Regions from separate parts of the Arthrobacter sp. LjRoot78 genome, predicted to be linked through region 1. Evidence: riboswitches for the same ligand, from Rfam matches in the RefSeq annotation. Region 1 holds a riboswitch; each other region holds the start of a gene.
What was found. Region 1 has a riboswitch for thiamine pyrophosphate ahead of ACSQ1X_RS20020 (ECF transporter S component). Riboswitches for the same ligand answer to the same signal wherever they lie in the genome.

Region 2: linked by a shared signal. The riboswitch ahead of thiC (phosphomethylpyrimidine synthase ThiC) and the one ahead of ACSQ1X_RS20020 (ECF transporter S component) in region 1 are both predicted to bind thiamine pyrophosphate.
Region 3: linked by a shared signal. The riboswitch ahead of thiO (glycine oxidase ThiO) and the one ahead of ACSQ1X_RS20020 (ECF transporter S component) in region 1 are both predicted to bind thiamine pyrophosphate.
Region 4: linked by a shared signal. The riboswitch ahead of ACSQ1X_RS12130 (bifunctional hydroxymethylpyrimidine kinase/phosphomethylpyrimidine kinase) and the one ahead of ACSQ1X_RS20020 (ECF transporter S component) in region 1 are both predicted to bind thiamine pyrophosphate.

What each region holds. Positions count from the first base shown of each region.
Region 1 covers NZ_CAXUTG020000001.1:4,299,147-4,303,736, reverse strand. Annotated here, with positions in the region: gene ACSQ1X_RS20045 (Na+/H+ antiporter subunit D) at 1-853, shown strand, start outside; gene ACSQ1X_RS20040 (Na+/H+ antiporter subunit E) at 850-1,395, shown strand; gene ACSQ1X_RS20035 (monovalent cation/H+ antiporter complex subunit F) at 1,392-1,670, shown strand; gene mnhG (monovalent cation/H(+) antiporter subunit G) at 1,660-2,136, shown strand; gene ACSQ1X_RS20025 (DUF4235 domain-containing protein) at 2,162-2,425, opposite strand; TPP riboswitch at 2,577-2,717, shown strand; gene ACSQ1X_RS20020 (ECF transporter S component) at 2,791-3,423, shown strand; gene ACSQ1X_RS20015 (ABC transporter ATP-binding protein) at 3,440-4,590, shown strand, end outside.
Region 2 covers NZ_CAXUTG020000001.1:2,714,582-2,719,171, reverse strand. Annotated here, with positions in the region: gene thiC (phosphomethylpyrimidine synthase ThiC) at 1-1,677, opposite strand, end outside; TPP riboswitch at 1,672-1,779, opposite strand; gene ACSQ1X_RS12660 (amidohydrolase family protein) at 1,864-2,952, shown strand; gene ACSQ1X_RS12655 (VOC family protein) at 3,032-3,904, shown strand; gene ACSQ1X_RS12650 (hypothetical protein) at 4,017-4,454, shown strand.
Region 3 covers NZ_CAXUTG020000001.1:3,052,551-3,057,140, reverse strand. Annotated here, with positions in the region: gene ACSQ1X_RS14170 (RNB domain-containing ribonuclease) at 1-1,156, opposite strand, end outside; gene ACSQ1X_RS14165 (ferritin-like domain-containing protein) at 1,198-1,872, shown strand; gene thiE (thiamine phosphate synthase) at 1,873-2,553, opposite strand; TPP riboswitch at 2,580-2,699, shown strand; gene thiO (glycine oxidase ThiO) at 2,692-4,023, shown strand; gene thiS (sulfur carrier protein ThiS) at 4,020-4,256, shown strand; gene ACSQ1X_RS14145 (thiazole synthase) at 4,262-4,590, shown strand, end outside.
Region 4 covers NZ_CAXUTG020000001.1:2,610,566-2,615,155, forward strand. Annotated here, with positions in the region: gene rplU (50S ribosomal protein L21) at 1-100, opposite strand, end outside; gene ACSQ1X_RS12130 (bifunctional hydroxymethylpyrimidine kinase/phosphomethylpyrimidine kinase) at 424-2,016, opposite strand; TPP riboswitch at 1,999-2,096, opposite strand; gene ACSQ1X_RS12135 (Rne/Rng family ribonuclease) at 2,212-4,590, opposite strand, start outside.

The sequences.
Region 1 (4,590 bases):
CACCGAGACGCTCCTCTTCCCGGGGGACTCGCTGAACACCCCGCTGATGGTGGCTGCACTGCTGACCATGGTGGTGGGAATCCTGGGTGCCCTGGCTCAGAGCGATATCAAGCGTCTGCTCTCATTCACCCTGGTGAGCCACATCGGCTACATGGTGTTCGGGCTTGCCATGTCCTCCGTGGCAGGGCTCGGCGCGGCGGTGTTCTACGTGGCCCACCACATCACCATCCAGACCAGCCTGTTCCTGGTCACGGGCCTGATCGAACGCCGCGGCGGAAGCTCGTCGATCGACCGGGTGGCCGGCCTGGCCAAGCTGTCCCCGATCCTGGCCCTGCTGTTCTTCATACCCGCCATGAACCTGGCCGGAATCCCGCCGTTCTCCGGCTTCCTGGGCAAGCTCGGGCTGCTGCAGGCCGGCGTGCAGCTCGGCACCCCGCTGGCCTACGCCCTGGTGGTCGGAGGCGTCGTGACCAGCCTGCTGACGCTCCTTGCCGTCGCCCGCGTGTGGAACCGCGCATTCTGGCGCAAGCCCGAGGACGCAGAGAACCCCGACCCCGTGCTGCTGGCGGCCCCCGAGGACTCCGACACCGGCGACCGGGCGGGCAAACGCAACGTCACGCTCCTGCCGCGGACCATGGTGGGATCAACCCTGGGGCTCGTTGCCTTCGGCGTGGCGCTCACCGTCTTCGCCGGGCCGCTCTTCAGGGTGGCGGACCAGTCGGCCGTGGACATGCTGGACAGGTCCTCCTACATCCAGGCGGTGCTGGGCGAAAACGCTCCCGTGCCCCCGATCGCGCAGCCTGAACCTGCGGTCCCGCAGCCGGAAGGCCCGCAGCCGGAGGGCCAGAAATGAACCGCCGACGGATCTCTATCCGGCAGGAACTGCCCCTCCTCGTCTGGCTCGTGTTTGTCTGGTGTGCGCTGTGGCAGGACTTCAGCCCCGGAAACCTCCTGTTCGGCGCCCTCATCGCCGTGGTGGTGGCGCGGTTGTTCTACCTGCCCCCGGTGGAACTGGGCGGCCGGTTCAGCATTGTGCGTGCCGTCCCGTTTGCCATCGTCTTCCTTGGCAAGGTGGTGGCCGCCAGCTGCCAGGTGCTGTACCTGGCAGTGGCCCGCGGCCCCAAGGTGACCAACGCCGTCGTCGCCGTCCAGCTCCGCAGCCATTCGGACCTGATGGTCACTGCCACCGGCCACGTCATCTCGCTGATTCCCGGCTCACTGGTGGTGGAGGTGGACCGCTCCACGTCCACGCTCTACATCCACGGGCTGAACGTGCGGAGCGGGGAGGACATCGTGAGCCTGCGCAAGGAAGTCCGGGATGCCGAGGCAGCACTGATCAGGATCATGGGCACGCGTGAAGAACTGGCCGCACTGAAACAGGAGGTGGGCGCATGATGGAAGTCGTCCTGACCGTAACGGCCGTGATCCTGTCACTGGCGGCAGCGGGCGCCATTGTCCGGATCGCCATCGGCCCGTCGCTGTTGGACCGGGTGCTGGCCTCGGACGTGCTGCTGGCCATCATCGGGGCCACGCTCTGCATCGACATGGCCGTGAACCGGCACCTGAACAACCTGATGCTGCTGGTGGCGCTGTCCATCATCGGGTTCATCGGGTCCGTCACGGTGGCGCGCTTCGTGGCCGACCGGCGGGAGCACCCCAATGAATCCTGAACCATCCGCCGTCGACACCATCATTGACGCAGTCTCGGCCGTTTTTATGGTGGTGGGCGCCGTGATGTCCCTCGGCGCGGCCATTGGCCTGTTGCGCTTCCCCGACCTGATGAGCAGGATGCACGCCGCCACCAAGCCGCAGGTGCTGGGCCTATTCCTGCTGCTGGCTTCGGTTGGCCTGCAGCTGCGGACCTGGTGGGTGTGGCCCGTGCTGTTCGTGGCGTGGATCTTCCAGGTCCTCACCGTTCCCGTGTCCGCGCACATGGTGGGCCGGGCCGGCTACCGCACCAAGCACCTGCACAGGGAGCTGCTGACGACGGACGAGCTGGAGGCCGTGGTGCAGAAGGCAGCGGACAAGAAAACCGCCGATAGGCAGGACCCGGGCAGGCAGGACTCAGGCAGGCAGGACCCGGACAAACGCGCAGCGCACGACGACGGTCCCGCCGATGACGGCGCCCCAGCCTAGGGGGACCCCGTAGGAAGGTTGGGGCCTAGACGATGTCCTGGCTCTTGGCGAAGCGGGTGATGGCACGCTGCGTGCCCCGGTTGGCCAGGACCTGGATGATGGCGCTGACAGCCGCGGAGATCAGCGCAAAGGTCAGGGCGCTGCGCAGGGTGGTGGGGACGTCGTTCTTGTCGCCCTTGGGGGGCTTGCGGCCGGTGACCTTTTCCCAGACGACGTCAACGGCCTTCGTGCCGGCGAATCCGGCCAGCAGGCTCACTCCGGTTCCAAGCAGCTTGATGAAAAAACTCATTCCAGTACCCCTTACAGGTGGGAGACGGCGGAAACAGGGCTTCCCCTAGCCTAGCCGCATCAGCCCGCCCCCATCACCGCGCATTGTGACAGTCGGCCCCGGGATTTCGCGGGCCTGCGGGTGTAAACTGAGCCACGCCCATAAGGGCGAATTAATACGACAGGGGAGCGTCGCCGTCGGGGTCACTGGAGCAGTCCAGGAACCGGAGGCGGGCGCTGAGAGTGCGGGCAGCCGCAGACCCTCGAACCTGATCCGGTTAGTACCGGCGCAAGGGAGTCGAGTTCTCAGAGTGTCCGGCAGCAGGCGGCGGAAGCCGCGGCCCTGGCCGGGAAACACTCTCCCCTCCTGTACCTCAGGAGGACGACATGACTGATATTTCTGCAAAGCAGGCGTTGCCGCACAGCAAGTACACCTGGCGCGTGGTGGACATTGTGGTGGCTGCGTTGATCGCAGTGGCCGGCGGCGTCATTTTCTGGGCCTGGTCCCAGGGGGCCGCCGCCGTTTCGCCGGCCATGAACGCCGTTTACCCGCCCCTGACCGGCCTCATCGCCGGCGGCTGGATGATTCCCGCCGTCCTGGGCATGCTGATCATCCGCAAGCCCGGAGCCGCCCTGTTCTGTGAAACGGTGGCTGCCACCGGCGAGCTGATCATGGGCTCGCAGTACGGCGCCTCGGTGCTGTTCTCCGGCTTCGTGCAGGGGCTCGGCGCCGAAATCATCTTCGCGGTGTTCGTTTACAAGAAGTTCAACCTGCCCGTTTCGTTGCTGGCCGGTGCCGGTGCAGGCCTCTTCTGCGGCCTGAACGACTCGTTCGCTCCGTGGGGCTGGAACATCGCCTACGCTGCCGGCGACAAGCTCGCTTACATCATTTTCACCGCCATTTCCGGCGCCATCATTGCCGGTGCGCTGTCCTGGGTCGCCACCCGCGGCCTGGCCCGGACCGGTGTGCTCAGCTCCTTTGCCTCCCGCAAGGCAGCAACGGAGCCCGTCTTCTCCTGACGAACGCACCCCGCTCATGACATCTTCGGACAACGTCCGCCCGGCAGCGGTCACGGCACGCGGCTGGGGCTGGCGGCACGCCGGCCGGTCCCGGCCCGCCGTCCGCGGCCTGGACCTGGACATTCAGCCGGGCGAACGCGTGCTGCTGCTGGGCCCCTCCGGCGCCGGCAAATCGACGCTGCTGCACGCCCTCGCCGGCGTGCTCGGCGACAGCGACGCCGGCGCCCACCACGAGGGCGTGCCGGACGCCGACGACTCAGACGAGACGGGCACCCTCCTGATCGACGGCGCCCCGCCGCGTGCACAGCGCGGCCGCGCCGGCCTGATGCAGCAGGACCCCGAGACGCAGGTGGTCCTTTCCCGCGTGGGGGACGACGTCGCCTTCGGCGCCGAGAACCTTGCCGTGCCTCGTGCGGACATCTGGACACGCGTGGGAGAAGCGCTCGACGACGTCGGGCTGGCCCGCCTGCCGCTGGACCACCCGACGTCGGCCCTTTCCGGCGGACAGAAGCAGCGCCTGGCGCTCGCCGGCATCCTTGCCATGCGCCCGGGACTGCTGCTCCTCGACGAGCCCACCGCCAACCTTGACCCCGCAGGGGTCCTGGAGGTCCGGGACGCCGTGGGCCGGTGCTTGGACAAGACCGGGGCAACGCTGGTGGTGGTGGAACACCGGGTGGGCGTGTGGAAAGACCTGGTGGACCGGATCGTGGTGCTGCAGCCGGGTTCGGCCACGGATTCCGCAGTGCTCCTGGACGGGCCGCCGGACCAGGTCCTGGCAGAAGCCCGGGACATGCTCGTTGCCGCCGGCGTCTGGGTGCCCGGGTACGTGCCCGCCACCCGGGCACGGTCCGGTGCCGCACTGGTGGGTGCCGCGGGAGCGCACGGTGCGGGAGTGAACGGCGCGGGAGTGCCGGCGGCCGCGGGTGTGCCCGGTAACGGGAACCTCCTGCTGGCCGCGGAGCGCCTAGCCGTTTCCCGCGAACGTCCACGCCGGCGCCGGTTCAAGGCGGTTCCGCCGGTACCGGTGCAATCCGGCATTACGGCGCAGGTCCGGGCCGGGCAGGCGCTGACCATCACGGGCCCGAACGGATCCGGCAAGTCCACGTTTGCCCTGACCCTCGCCGGGCTGTTGCGCCCGGTGGCCGGCAACGTTTCCGCCACGGTGGA
Region 2 (4,590 bases), 1.6 Mb from region 1:
GTCCTGGCTGATGCGCATGGAGCAGAACTTGGGCCCGCACATTGAGCAGAAATGCGCAGTCTTCGCCGGTTCCGCAGGCAGCGTCTCGTCATGGAAGGCTTCAGCCGTGACAGGGTCCAGAGACAGGGAAAACTGGTCCCGCCACCGGAATTCGAACCGTGCCTTGGACAGGGCGTCGTCACGTTCATGTGCCCCCGGGTGGCCCTTGGCGAGGTCGGCGGCGTGGGCGGCGATCTTGTAGGTGATCACGCCGGTCTTCACGTCGTCCTTGTTCGGCAGCCCCAGGTGTTCCTTGGGTGTGACGTAACAGAGCATGGCCGTGCCGTAGCGGGCGATTTCCGTGGCGCCGATGGCGGAGGTGATGTGGTCATAGCCCGGAGCTATGTCCGTGACTAGCGGCCCCAGGGTGTAGAAGGGAGCTCCCTTGCAGAGTTCCTGCTGGCGCTCCACGTTTTCCCTGACAAGGTGGAACGGCACATGCCCCGGGCCTTCCACCATCACCTGGACATCGAATTCCCAGGCACGCTGCGTCAGCTCAGCCAAAGTATCCAGCTCGGCGAACTGGGCGGCGTCGTTCGCGTCCGCCGTCGCGCCGGGCCGCAGCCCGTCGCCGAGCGAGAACGCAACGTCGTACTTGGCGAAGATCTCGCACAGCTCGTCGAAGTGCGTGTAGAGGAAGTTCTCCTGGTGGTGGGCCAGGCACCACCCTGCCATGATGGATCCGCCGCGGGAGACGATGCCGGTGACGCGGTTGGCCGTCAGCGGAACGTAGCGCAGCAGGACTCCGGCGTGGATGGTCATGTAGTCCACACCCTGCTCGCACTGTTCGATCACCGTGTCGCGGAAAATTTCCCAGGTCAGTTTGTTGGCCTCGCCGTTGACCTTCTCCAGGGCCTGGTAGATGGGCACGGTGCCGATCGGCACCGGCGAGTTGCGGATGATCCATTCCCGGGTGGTGTGGATGTCGTCTCCGGTGGAAAGGTCCATCACCGTGTCGGCACCCCACTGGGTGGCCCACTGCAGCTTGTCGACCTCCTCGGCGATGGAGCTGGTAACAGCCGAGTTGCCGATGTTGGCGTTGATCTTCACAAGGAAGGCCTTGCCGATGATCATCGGCTCGGATTCCGGGTGGTTGATGTTGTTGGGGATGATGGCGCGGCCCGCGGCAACTTCGCTGCGCACCAGCTCAACATCGCAGTTTTCCCGCAGTGCGACGAACTGCATTTCGGGAGTCACCACGCCCTTCCTGGCGTAATGCATCTGCGTGACGGTCCGTCCCGCGACAGCGCGGCGGGGCACCGGCTGCGCGCCCTTCCACTCCGCGGAGGCAGCGCCTCGGCGCACGGCCGACTTCCCGTCGTCGAGGAGGTTCCGTTCCCTGCCGCTGTACGGCTCGGTGTCCGCCCTGGATTCAATCCACCGGGTCCTGAACGGTTCCAGTCCCACCACGGGATCGCTGCCGGGCCCCGCTGTCCGGTAGACCCGGAACGGCGGGTTTGCCGCGCCGCCCGGCGAGTCCTCCAAGGCAATCTCGGTCACCGGCACCCGGATCCCGGTGGCTTCGTCGGCGATGAAGGCCAGTGAATGGGACTTCAGGGACTGCGTTTCATGAGTGCCCGCCTGGCCGGCGGTGGATCCATTTTGGGCACGGGACAGCTGTGTTTCTGGTGTATTCACGGAATACTCACTTCCTTCGCCGGCATTACCCGGACAGGTTCAACGGTCGCAGGCCGCGTCAGCCCGATCTCAGCCCCTGCAGGGGCACCCGTGTGGTCGTAGACGAAGCTACCACAGGCCCGGGCAGCGTCCACGTCACACGACGTTCACATCCAACGACCGGAACCGGCGGTCTAGGCTTGAGGCATGCGTGGAATCATCGAATTCACCGGAACGGTGCTGACCGCTCCAGACCAGGAACGGGACGGCCTCTGGGCCGTGGACGGCAGGCTGACGTTCAGTCGGCCGGCGGGTCCGCCGGATGTGGTGCTGGATGGCTGGGTGCTTCCGGGCCTCGTGGACGCACACTGTCACATCGGTCTTGGACCTGACGGCGATGTGTCCGAGTCCATCGCCGAGGAGCAGGCCGTCACGGACCTGATGGCCGGCACGCTGCTGGTCCGCGACGCGGGAGCGGTACATGACACGCGCTGGATCCAGCAGCGTCCGGAGCTGCCGCGGATCATCCGGGCGGGACGCCACATTGCCAGGACCCGCCGCTATCTGCGGGGATTCGCCGTCGAAGTTGAGCCGGACGGACTGGTCGAGGCGGTGCGCAAGCAGGCGCTCGCGGGTGACGGCTGGGTCAAGATCGTGGGGGACTGGATCGACCGCGACGCCGGTGACCTTTCGGCGTCGTTCCCCGCCGCCGTGGTCCGGGATGCTGTCCGCGCCGCCCACGATGAAGGTGCCCGGGTGACGGCGCACTGTTTCGCCGAGGAGACGCTGGATGACATGCTCGACGCCGGCATCGACTGCATCGAACACGGCACCGGACTCCTGCCACGGCACATACCCCGCTTCGTGGAACAACGCGTCCCGATTGTTCCCACGCTGATCAATATTGCGACGTTCCCGGACATCGCGGCCCGGGCGGAAGCAAAGTTTCCGGTTTACGCAGCACACATGCGCGCCTTGTGGCAGCGGCGGAACGAGCGGATTGTGGAAGCTTTCGAGGCGGGCGTGCCGATCTACGCCGGGACAGACGCGGGCAGCGTCATCGGCCACGGCCGGATAGTGGATGAGATCCATGCGCTCCACACCGCCGGCCTGCCGGCGGCGACGGCGCTCGACGCGGCGTCGTGGGGCGCCCGGAAGTGGCTGGGAGCGGACGGTATCGCCGAGGGTGCCAGCGCCGACGTCGTACTGTGCGAACAGGACCCCAGGATCAATCCGGAAACGCTGCGGAACCTCACCTACATCATTCTTCGCGGTCGGCAGCTCCACCAGGAATAAATTGAAGGTTCAAGTAATTTAACTCTATGTAAGCGTCACCGGAGGACCGGAGGCGGAGTTTCGGGAGTTTGGAGTTGCCATGACCACAGAATCCAGCAAGGACCTGCTGCCGGCGGATCTCGCCATGGGCACGGTGATGCTCAAGGTGGGGGACATGAAGCTGATGACCGATTACTACCAGCGCGCGCTCGGGCTGGAGGTCGTGGCTGAGCAGGATGGCGGCGTGTACCTTGGCCGGCGCGGAACGCCCCTGGTCCATCTCGCACCCGCACCCGGGCTCAACCTTCCGGCCCGGGGTGAAGCCGGACTGTTCCACACGGCCCTGCTCTTCGGGGACAGGCCGGCGCTCGCTGCCACGGTGGCTTCAGCGGCCCGGTATGAGCCGCGGCTGTTCACCGGGAGCGCCGACCACCTCGTCAGCGAGGCTTTCTACTTCAGCGACCCCGAGGGCAACGGCATCGAGCTGTACTGGGACCGTCCCCGTAGCGACTGGTCCTGGGAGGGGACCAATGTGGTCATGGACAGCCTTGCCCTCCCGCCGCAGCGGTTCCTGCAGGAATTCCTGACCGAGGAAGCGGTAAGCGGGCAGCGTGAGGCGCATGCCGGCGTCGGGCACGTCCACCTTCAGGTGGGCGACGTCCAGTCGGCCCATGACTTCTACGTGGGCACCCTTGGTTTCGAGAAAACCGCCGGATGGCACGGGCAGGCCCTGTTCGTCTCCGCCGGCGGCTACCACCATCACATGGCAATGAACGTCTGGAACAGCCGCGGCGCAGGGCCCCGTAAGGACACCCTTGGCCTGGGCGAAGTCCTGATCGAAGTGCCGGGAACGGACGACGTCGGCGCGCTCGCCGACCGTTTGCGGGTTGCCGGTGCGGCGTCCCACCACACGGGAGCGGAGCTGCGTTTCGAGGATCCGTGGCGCAACCGGATCCGCGTCGCCGTCCGCTGAGGCGTCGCTGACCTGCGCGTCCTTCTGCGTTAGGCTGATTCCGGAAGTCCGGGGCAGCTGCGAAGGTGCCCGACGGGACCATTGCAGCGCCGACGGAATGAGGATGATTTCCATGGGTTTCACTGAAATCTTTGTTTCCACCCACGATGAGGCGCTCAAGCGCGCGGGGGCACTTGAGGGCGGCGGGCCCGCGGCTCCGGACTCGCTGCGGATTCCGGACATCAGCGATTTCGAGATTGAGCAGCTCGGCGACCTGGCAGGAGCGGCCGTGCACGCGGCTGGGGCGGACTATGAACTCGCCATGGTGGACGTGGCCAGCGATTCCCTCCTGGGCGTACCGGCTGCGATGGTCCGGGCGCTCGCGGAACTCCTCAGTTACGAGACCGAGGGCGAGGGCAACGTTCTGGAGGATGTTGCCGCCAGGTGGGCGGCCGAAGAGGACATGCCTTTCGGCTCCGACGAGGCCCTCGGCTATGTCCAGCGGCTTGCGCAGATGGCCGGCAGCGTGGACGCGAACGCCCGGACCGGCCTTTACGTCTGGTCCGCCTGACCGGGCCGCCGTGTGTCAAGTCGAAATCCCGGCGCTGATCTGGCACAATAGACAGGTACTTGATCTGCGTGGCCCCTCTCTCCGCGTCCGGATCTTGTCCTTTTAGAACCCCCTAGTACGGCCCGCCCCACGGGTG
Region 3 (4,590 bases), 1.2 Mb from region 1:
GCAGGGACGGCAGGGCGTCACGGGCCCAGCCGGGGACAGCAGTGCGGTTGCTCAGCGCCTCGCAGATCACCAGGACAAAACGGTCTATCAGCCGCCGCAGCGGGGCCGTGGTGTGCGCGTAGGCAGCTCCGATTGCCGACTGGATGGCGTCCTTCGGCACTGTGCCGTCAAAGGGCGTATAGCCGGCGCCCCGGAACAACATGCCGGCGGAATGCAGGATGGCCAGCTGCCTGGGGTCCGTGGGATCAAGGGAGCGCAGGTACTCCCCGTAGCTCGCCCGGCCGTCCCAGGGCTTTCCGAGCGCGTTCGTCTGCCGTTTGAAGTGCAGGAGCGAGCGTTCGTCGGGCGAAGGCATGGTCCGCAGGATCCCCACTTTGCCTTCCAGCATCAGGTCCGCCGCAGCCATGCCGGTCATGAGGGAGATCTGGGCGTTCCAGTCCTCCACCGGAAGGGACGGAGCAGCGACAATGCGGTAGCCGCCGTCGGGCAGCTGTTCAATGTCCTGTTCCGGCATGTTCAGGCTGGCTCCGCCGCGCAGCCTCTCCAGTTCCACCCGCTTGAGCCCCACTTCCTTGAGCAGCTGCAGGACGGGGGCGGCAGTGCCGGCATCGAGTTCGGCCTGGACGCCCTTGTAGCTGAGCTTGGCACGGCTCCGGATTTTGGCACGGCGCACCAGCACTGACTGCACGCGGGCCCCCGCGTCCAGGCTGAACTCCCAGACGAAAGCGGAGCACATTTGTCCGGCCAGCAGGCTGCCCGCCTGTTCGCTGATGACTTCCGGGTGAAGCGGAATCCGGCCGTCCGGGGCGTAGAACGTCTGCCCCCGGCGGCGTGTTTCGGCGTCCAGCGCCCCGCCGGGTGCCACAAAGGACGGCACATCGGCGATGGCGTAGAAAACCTTGTACCCGTCGCCTGACCGCTCGATGAACAGGGCCTGGTCCAGGTCCGTGGACGACGCCGGATCTATGGTCACAAAGCCCACATCCGTGAGGTCCAGGTCCGGCATCTTGTGTTCCGCAATGGCCGCCAGCGCATCCTGAAGGACATCATCAGGAAACGGCCCCGGCAGCTCCAACTCCGTACGGAGCGCGTTCAACGCGTCGGCCAACCGGTTGGTCTGTTCGTGGACACTTGGAGTCAGGCGATGATGGGACACGAAAGTCAGGTTAGCTCCATTTCCGCCATTAGTCTTGGACGATGAGCTCAACCCCGGCTGACACTGCTCGCTACAACCGCTTCGTCGCGGACCTGTTCGGAATGATGGCCTACGGCGAGCTTTCGGCCTTTGAGCGGTTTGCCGCCGACGCACGGTATTCACCCACCCTCCACGACCGGGCGGTGCTCGGCAGGATAGCCGTAGTGGAGTTCCGGCACTACGAACTGGTGAGCGCCCGGCTCGAGGCCAGGGGGATCGACGCCGAGGACGCCATGTTGCCTTTCCAGCCAGCCGTGGACTACTTCCATTCGCGGACACGCCCGGCCGACTGGTACGAATCGCTGATGAAGGCCTACGTCATCGACACGGTCTCTGCCGACTTCTACCGGGCCATCTCACAATACGTCGACGCCGAAACGCGGGAACTCATCGAACAGATCCAGGCCTCCGATGAAACGACGGAGGTTCTCCGCGACCGGCTCAAGGGTGCCCTCGCCGATGATCCCAGGCTCGCCTCCAGGCTGGCGCTGTGGGGCAGGCGGCTGCTGGGCGAAGCCCTGACCCAGGCGCAGCGCGTCAGCTATGAGCATGCGTTCCTGGGAAGCCTGATCGGCGGCGAGGACACCGCCGAGGCGAAAGACCTGGTCAGCGGCCTGATCGCCGGGCTGGCGGAAAACCACTCCAAGCGGATGACGCAGCTCGGACTGACCGGATAGTCAGGATGCGCCGGTGTCGAGCGCTTCGAGCAGTGACCGCGCGGCCGCGGCGGGATCGTCCGCCTCGGTGATGGCGCGGACCACCACAATCCGCTGCGCCCCTGCAGCCACCACCTGCTCAACGTTGCCCAGGTCAATGCCGCCGATGGCGAACCACGGAACCGTCGTCCCGGCGGCCGCTTCTTTGCCGGCGGCGCTTGCCGCGTAGCGGAGCAGGTCGAGGCCGACGGCGGCCCGCCCCGGCTTCGTGGGGGTGGCCCAGACCGGCCCCACGCAGAAGTAGTCCAGTCCTCCGGTACCGCGGGATGCGGCCCTGGCGGCGTCGATCTGCCCGGTGCTGTGCGTTGACAGGCCGATGAGGGCTTCGTTGCCGAGGAACTTCCGGGCCGCCGCCAGCGGAAGATCCTTCTGTCCGATGTGGAGCACGGGCGCGCCGGAAAGCGAGGCGATGTCCGCGCGGTCGTTGACCGACCACAGGCGCCCGTGGCGGCGCGCAGCGGACTCCAGCACAGCAAGAAGTTCGAGCTCTTCGGCCGCCTCCAGGTTCTTGTCGCGGAGCTGGATGATGTCGACGCCACCGGCGTAGGCGGCATCCACGAAGTCTTCGAAATCGCCGCGGTCCGTGCGGGCGTCAGTGCAGAGGTACAGGCGGGCATCGGTGAGGAGAGCTTGCTCGGTCATGGCACCAGCCTAGTTCCCCTAAACTGGGGGAGTACCGCGGGAGCCCGCAGCAGCTGTCACAAAGCTGCAGGGCTGAGAGGGCGTCAGAGCCGACCGCTTGACCTGATCCGGTTAGTACCGGCGTAGGGAAGGATGACTATGGCCCCGCATACCCCAGCAGGCAGCCCCGCCGCGCGCAGCCGCGACATCAGCGCCGACGTCGCCGTGGTTGGCGGCGGAATCATCGGCCATGGCATCGCCTGGGAGGCCCGGCAGTCGGGCCGGTCCGTGGTGCTCATCGATGACGCGCCCGGTACGGGAGCGAGCTGGGCCGCCGCCGGCATGCTGGCACCGGTCAGCGAACTCCATTACCAGGAGGAGGACCTCCTGGAGCTCATGCTTCACTCCTCCGGGCTGTGGCCCGCGTTTGCGGCGAGCCTTGAAACCGAGGGGGTTCCCGGGGAATCCGGCAGCGGCGGCCGGGACACCGGCTACCTCACGACGTCGACCCTCGCCGTGGGGGCCGACGCCGCCGACCGCCGCGCGCTCGCCGACCTGCGCGGCGTCCAGCTGTCGAGCGGCCTCACCGTGGAACCGCTGACCGTCAGGGAAGCGCGGGCACGGGAGCCGTTGCTGAGTCCCGGGATCTCCTGTGCCTTCGACATCCCGGCGGACCACCAGGTGGATCCCCGAAAGCTCCTCGCCCTCATCGCGGAGTCGCTGGCAGGTTCCGCCGTGCGCCGGCGGGCGGCCGGCCTGCTGTGGGAGGACGGGCGGGTCAGCGGCGTCAGCCTGGCCGGGGGAGGTGCAGTGCACGCAGCGGAGACGATTATTGCCAACGGGCTGGAGTCTGCGTCCCTCGGCGGGCTGCCCGCGGGACTGAAGCTGCCCCTCCGCCCGGTGTACGGGGACATCCTGCGGCTGCGGGTCCCCGCCTACCTGCGGCCGCTGCTGACATCCACCGTCCGCGGCATGGTCCATGGGGTTCCCGTCTACATCGTGCCCCGGCAGGACGGAACCGTGGTGATCGGGGCCACGCAGCGTGAAGACGCCCTCCCGGGGGCAGACGCTGCGGACCTTGGAGCCGGACACGCAACGCCGGTCCGTTCAGCCGTTTCAGCCGGCGGCGTCTACCAGCTGCTCCGTGACGCGCAAGTGCTGGTTCCGGCCGTCGCCGAACTGGAACTCCTGGAAGCCACGGCAAGGGCGCGTCCGGGAACGCCGGACAACGCGCCGCTGCTGGGGCGCGTAGCCGCTGCGGGAACCGGCAAGGACGTCGAAGGGCTGATCATTGCCACCGGATTCTTCCGGCACGGCGTCCTGCTCACTCCTGCGGCAGCGTCCATCTGCAGGGAGCTCATGGACGGCACCGCCGACGTCCGCTGGGCGCCTTTCCGGCCCGACCGGTTTTCCGGCCTTTCGCCAACGCCGGCAACACCGGCAACGCCACCGAACATCGTCACAATTGACCCGAACAAGGAAACAGCATGAACATCACACTGAACGGCACCGTCCATGCGGTGGACGACGGAGCGTCTGTCACCACCCTCATCAGCCAGGTCACTGGCAGGAACCTCGCCCCCAACGGGCAGGCCGCCGACGGCCGGAAGCTGGGCGTCGCAGTGGCCCGGAATTCCGAGGTGGTGCCGCGCAGCCAGTGGTTCGTCACGGCGCTCGCCGAGGGCGACGACGTCGAACTCGTTACCGCGGTACAGGGAGGTTGAGCATCATGGCAGGAACTACGGTTGCCGGCGTGGCAGGGACGGCACGGCACGCGGCGGCGGACCCCTTCATCGTGGACGGTGTCCACCTGGGATCGCGGCTGATTATGGGAACCGGCGGCGCGCCCAGCCTGGACGGTCTGGGGGCGGCGCTGATCGCCTCGGGCACGGAGCTGACCACCGTGGCCATGCGCCGCTATTCCCCGGCGGAAACAGGTTCGCTGTTCCAGCTCCTGGTGGACCACACCATCAGGGTCCTGCCCAATACGGCCGGCTGCTTCACCGCACGGGACGCCGTCATGACGGCGGAACTGGCGCGGGAAGCGCTGGAAACGGA
Region 4 (4,590 bases), 1.7 Mb from region 1:
TGGTGCTGCCGGCTCCACCGGGGACGCGGTTCAGGGTAACGAAGTCTCCAACGGAAACCTTCTCTTGGCGGCCGCCTGCGCGGACAATCGCGTACACCACTGGGGAACTCACTTCTCTCGACGTTTATTACTAGATTTGCGTGCGGAACCTGGGTCCAATTGTTTGGCCTGGCTCACGCTGTGCCTCAACGCCGGTGGATTCCCCGGGGGAACCCATGAGTTATCCCACGAACTATTCCGTTTGTCATTCCAAACCGAGCAATCCGGGGTCATAACCCAAGTGTTGGCGTAAGCACCGAAGATCTAGACTACGCTAATTTTGCCTTCGGCCGCAAATGAGGCTGGCTCCGGTGGTAGTACGTGATGGGCGCCACTCTGTGCAATACAGACTGCCGCTGCAACGACTTCCGGAACCGTGCCCCACTACCTTACCGGCTCTGGAACACTTTGCGGTTCAGCATGCACGCGCGGCGCGTCGAAAAAATCCACCTCGTAGCGGCACGACTGCCGGAAGGCCAGCCGCATGGCCTGCCGTTCCACTTCGGAGGCGGCCTGTGCGGCGTCGTCGGTGATTCGCACCGCTTCCCTGGTGGCGGCGGCGAATTCTTCGTCCGCGTACGTGCGAAGCCAGTCGGCGTAGGGATGGCCCGACGGCGACCCGGCCGCCTGGAACTGACCGTGCAAGGTGGCACCCACCTCGGCGTACAGCCAGAAGCACGGCAGCACGGCGGCCACGAGCACTCCGTAGCTTCCGGAAACAGATGAGGCCAGCAGGTGGTCCACGTAGGACTTGGTGACCGGTCCCAAGGCGGCGTCCACGTTCCGGGTGCTGAGCCACGTCCTGTGCAGTTCGGACTCGACTTCCAAGCATTGCTGTGCCGACCGTGCCCAGAAGAGCTGCTCGGCCTCGGTGGGGGCAATAGCGGCGGCACGGGACAAGACCCTGGAATAGCCGTTCAGGTAGATGGCGTCCTGGGCAAGGTAATACGCGAAGTGCTGCTCGGTAAGGGAGCCGTCGGCCAGGCCGCGGATGAAGTCCAGCCCGTAGATGTCGTCCAGGTCCGGCCCGGCGTCCTGCCGGAGCGCCTCTGCGAACTCTCCTGCAGCCAGCGCATCCTGGCCCTTCGGGGCCAGATGGTGGAAATGGTGTACCGGGCCGTTGCCCGTTCCCACCTCCAGTGCTTCGGCTTCCCGGAGCGCTCCCTGCAGCCACGGCTTCACTGCCCGCAGGGATGCCTCCCAATCCCCCAGCCTTGCCTGCGCGGTGGCCATGCCCGATGACAGGGAACAGCCGGTGCCGTGGCTGTTCCTGGTGTCGATCCGCGCGCCCGGGACCACCACAACGTCCTGGGCGAGCAGCCCTTCGGTGTTGACGAGGGCGTCGGGGCACGCGCCGCCCTCGAGGTGTCCGCCCTTGACAAGGACGGTGGTGCCGGCCTGCGCAGCGAGGCGTTTGCCCTGGGCGAGTGCCGCTTCCCAGTCGTTCGCCAGGGGTTCGCGGAGCAGCATCGCCAGTTCGGCCAGGTTCGGCGTGATGAGGTCGGCCAGGGGCAGCAGTTCGCGCAGTTCCTCCTCGGCAGCCTTCTGCAGGAGCCGGTCCCCGCTGGTGGCGACCATCACGGGGTCGAGAACCACGACGGCGGGACGGGCTTTCCCAAGCCAGCTGCGGACGGCGGCAATCACCGCAGAGTCGCCCAGCATGCCGATTTTGACGGCATCGATGCTGATGTCATCGCTAATGGCCTCGAGCTGCGCAGTCAGGAAGCCGGCCGGCGGAACGTGGACCGCCCGGACGCCGTGGGTGTTCTGTGCCGTCAGGGCAGTAATGGCAGCCATGCCGTATCCCCCGTTAGCGGCAATGCTCTTGAGGTCCGCCTGGATCCCCGCCCCGCCGGACGGGTCGGAGCCGGCGATGGCCAGCACCCTCGGGGTACTGCGCAAGGGGGCGCTGCCTCCTGGTGCGGGCGCTGCGGCGTTGGCAGGGGTGGGCAGGAATGATGAAGCCAAAGGAGACATCCCTTCGCCGGTGCTAACCGGACAGGTTCAACGGGTCTGGATCTCAGCCGGCCCTGTGCGCGGCACCCCGTGTCAGTCCCCTAGCCTAGCTTTTCCCTGCAACGAACTCGCGGGTACGGCCCGAAACCGGCGTATTGCTACGCCTGTTCCGGGCCGCACCCGCGGTGTCAGCTGGCCGGATCAGAGCCTGCCGGATCAGAGCTCCGAAGCCGGGACCCCCACGCCAAGGATGATCGGCTCGTTGGCCGGCGCTTTGGCGGGCGCGTCCTTCTTTGCCGGCTCAGGTGCCTTAGCTTCGTGGGTGTGCCCTGATGCGGCGACCGGGGCAGTCTCGTGGTGCTCCACGGACGTCTCGTTCGCTGCGCCCTGGGCACGGCTCGCGCTCCGGTTGCGGCGGGGACGGCGGGCCCGGCCCTGCACCGCAGTGTGGTCGGTGTAGTCGGCTTCAGGAGCCTGCGCCGCCTGTACCTGCGCCGCCGGCGTTTTGGCCGCCTGCACCTGGGCCGCCGGTGCCTGCGGTTCAACCGGTGATGCCGGCGCCTCAGCCGCGGCAGGTTCGCCAAGGTGGGCGAATGCCTCAGCCAGGCGGTCAAGGGTCAGGGCCGCTCCGGAGGCAGGAGCTTCCCCGGCATGCTCAACGAACGGCAGAGCCACTTTTTCGCCGCCGAACGTCAGGACGGCCGCCGGCCGCCCTGCAGCAGCCACCTCGGCTTCCGACACCTTAGCGGGCCGGGCCGTAGCGGGTGCAGACGGGGTGGCCTGCGTCGGACCCGACTTGGCCGGCGTCCCCGCTTGCCCGGAAAGTACCTGCCCGGCCGGGGCCTGGGCGCCCTGTGCCTGGGCCGCCAGTGCCTGGCCCACTGCCTGTGCTGCCGCGGCCGCGGCCGCAGGTGCTGCATGGCCTGCCTCGGCATCGTGCAGGTGGGCAGCATGCGCTGCCGCTGCGATGTTGGCCAACGCCACGCGTGTCGCTTCAGCCTTGGCATGGCGCTCGGCGTCCGTGGGCTCGTGGTGCACCGGAGCCGGCGTCAGCGGAGCAGCCTCGGAAGACGGCTGGCCGCCCTTGCCCCGGCGGCGGCTCTTACGCTCCGTACGGGGAGGCTGCTGGGCTTCCGTCCGCGGCACGTGGTGCTCGGCGGCCACAACGTTGGCGCGGCGGTGCTCCACGGGCTCGTCGTGGGTGACAATGCCGCGGCCGGCGCAAGCCTCGCACTGCTCGCCGAAGACTTCCAGGAGCCCGGTACCCATGCGCTTGCGGGTCATCTGCACGAGGCCCAGCGAGGTCACTTCAGCAACCTGGTGCTTGGTCCGGTCGCGTCCGAGGCACTCCACCATGCGGCGAAGCACGAGGTCGCGGTTGGATTCGAGCACCATGTCGATGAAGTCAATGACGATGATGCCGCCGATGTCGCGGAGCCGCAGCTGGCGCACCACTTCCTCGGCCGCTTCCAGGTTGTTCTTGGTAACGGTTTCCTCAAGGTTGCCGCCGCTGCCGGTGAACTTGCCGGTGTTGACGTCCACCACGGTCATGGCTTCGGTGCGGTCGATCACCAGGGAGCCGCCGGAAGGCAGGAAGACCTTGCGGTCCAGGGCTTTGTGGATCTGCTCGTCGATCCGCCAGGCCGCGAAGATGTCCGTGTCCTTGGTCCACTTTTCGAGCCGGCCCACCAGGTCCGGGGCCACATAGGTGACGTACGCCTCGATGGTGTCCCAGGCTTCCTCGCCGGAAACGATCAGCTTGGAGAAGTCCTCGTTGAAGACGTCGCGGACTACCTTGATGGTGAGGTCCGGTTCGCCGTAGAGAAGCTCCGGCGCAAGGATTTTGGTGGACGTGGCCTGGCCCTCGATGCCTTCCCACTGGGCGCGCAGGCGGTTGATGTCGTGCGTCAGCTCTTCCTCGGACGCGCCCTCGGCGGCCGTGCGGACAATCACGCCGGCATCTTCCGGAAGGCGGTCCTTGAGGATCCGCTTGAGGCGGTTGCGCTCGACGTCGGGCAGCTTGCGGGAGATCCCGGTCATGGAACCGCCGGGAACGTAGACGAGGTAGCGGCCGGGCAGGGAGATCTGGCTCGTGAGGCGGGCGCCCTTGTGGCCGACCGGGTCCTTGGTGACCTGGACCAGTACGGAGTCGCCGGACTTCAGCGCGTTCTCGATCCGGCGCTGCTTGCCCTCGAGGTTGACGGCGTCCCAGTTGACCTCGCCGGCGTACAGTACGGCGTTGCGGCCGCGTCCGATATCCACGAAAGCGGCTTCCATCGAGGGCAGGACGTTCTGGACCTTGCCCAGGTATACGTTGCCGATCAGGGAGTCCTGCTGGGTCTTCGAAACGAAGTGCTCGGCCAGGACGCCGTCTTCCAGGACGCCGATCTGGATTCTGTCGTCTCGCTGGCGGACGATCATCTGGCGGTCCACGGATTCACGGCGGGCCAGGAACTCCGCCTCGGTGATCACGGTACGGCGGCGGCCGGTGTCGCGTGATTCGCGGCGGCGCTGCTTCTTGGCCTCAAGCCGGGTGGAGCCCTTGACGGACGTGACGCGGTTGTTGACCGGCGCCTCGCTGATGGCCCGGGGCGC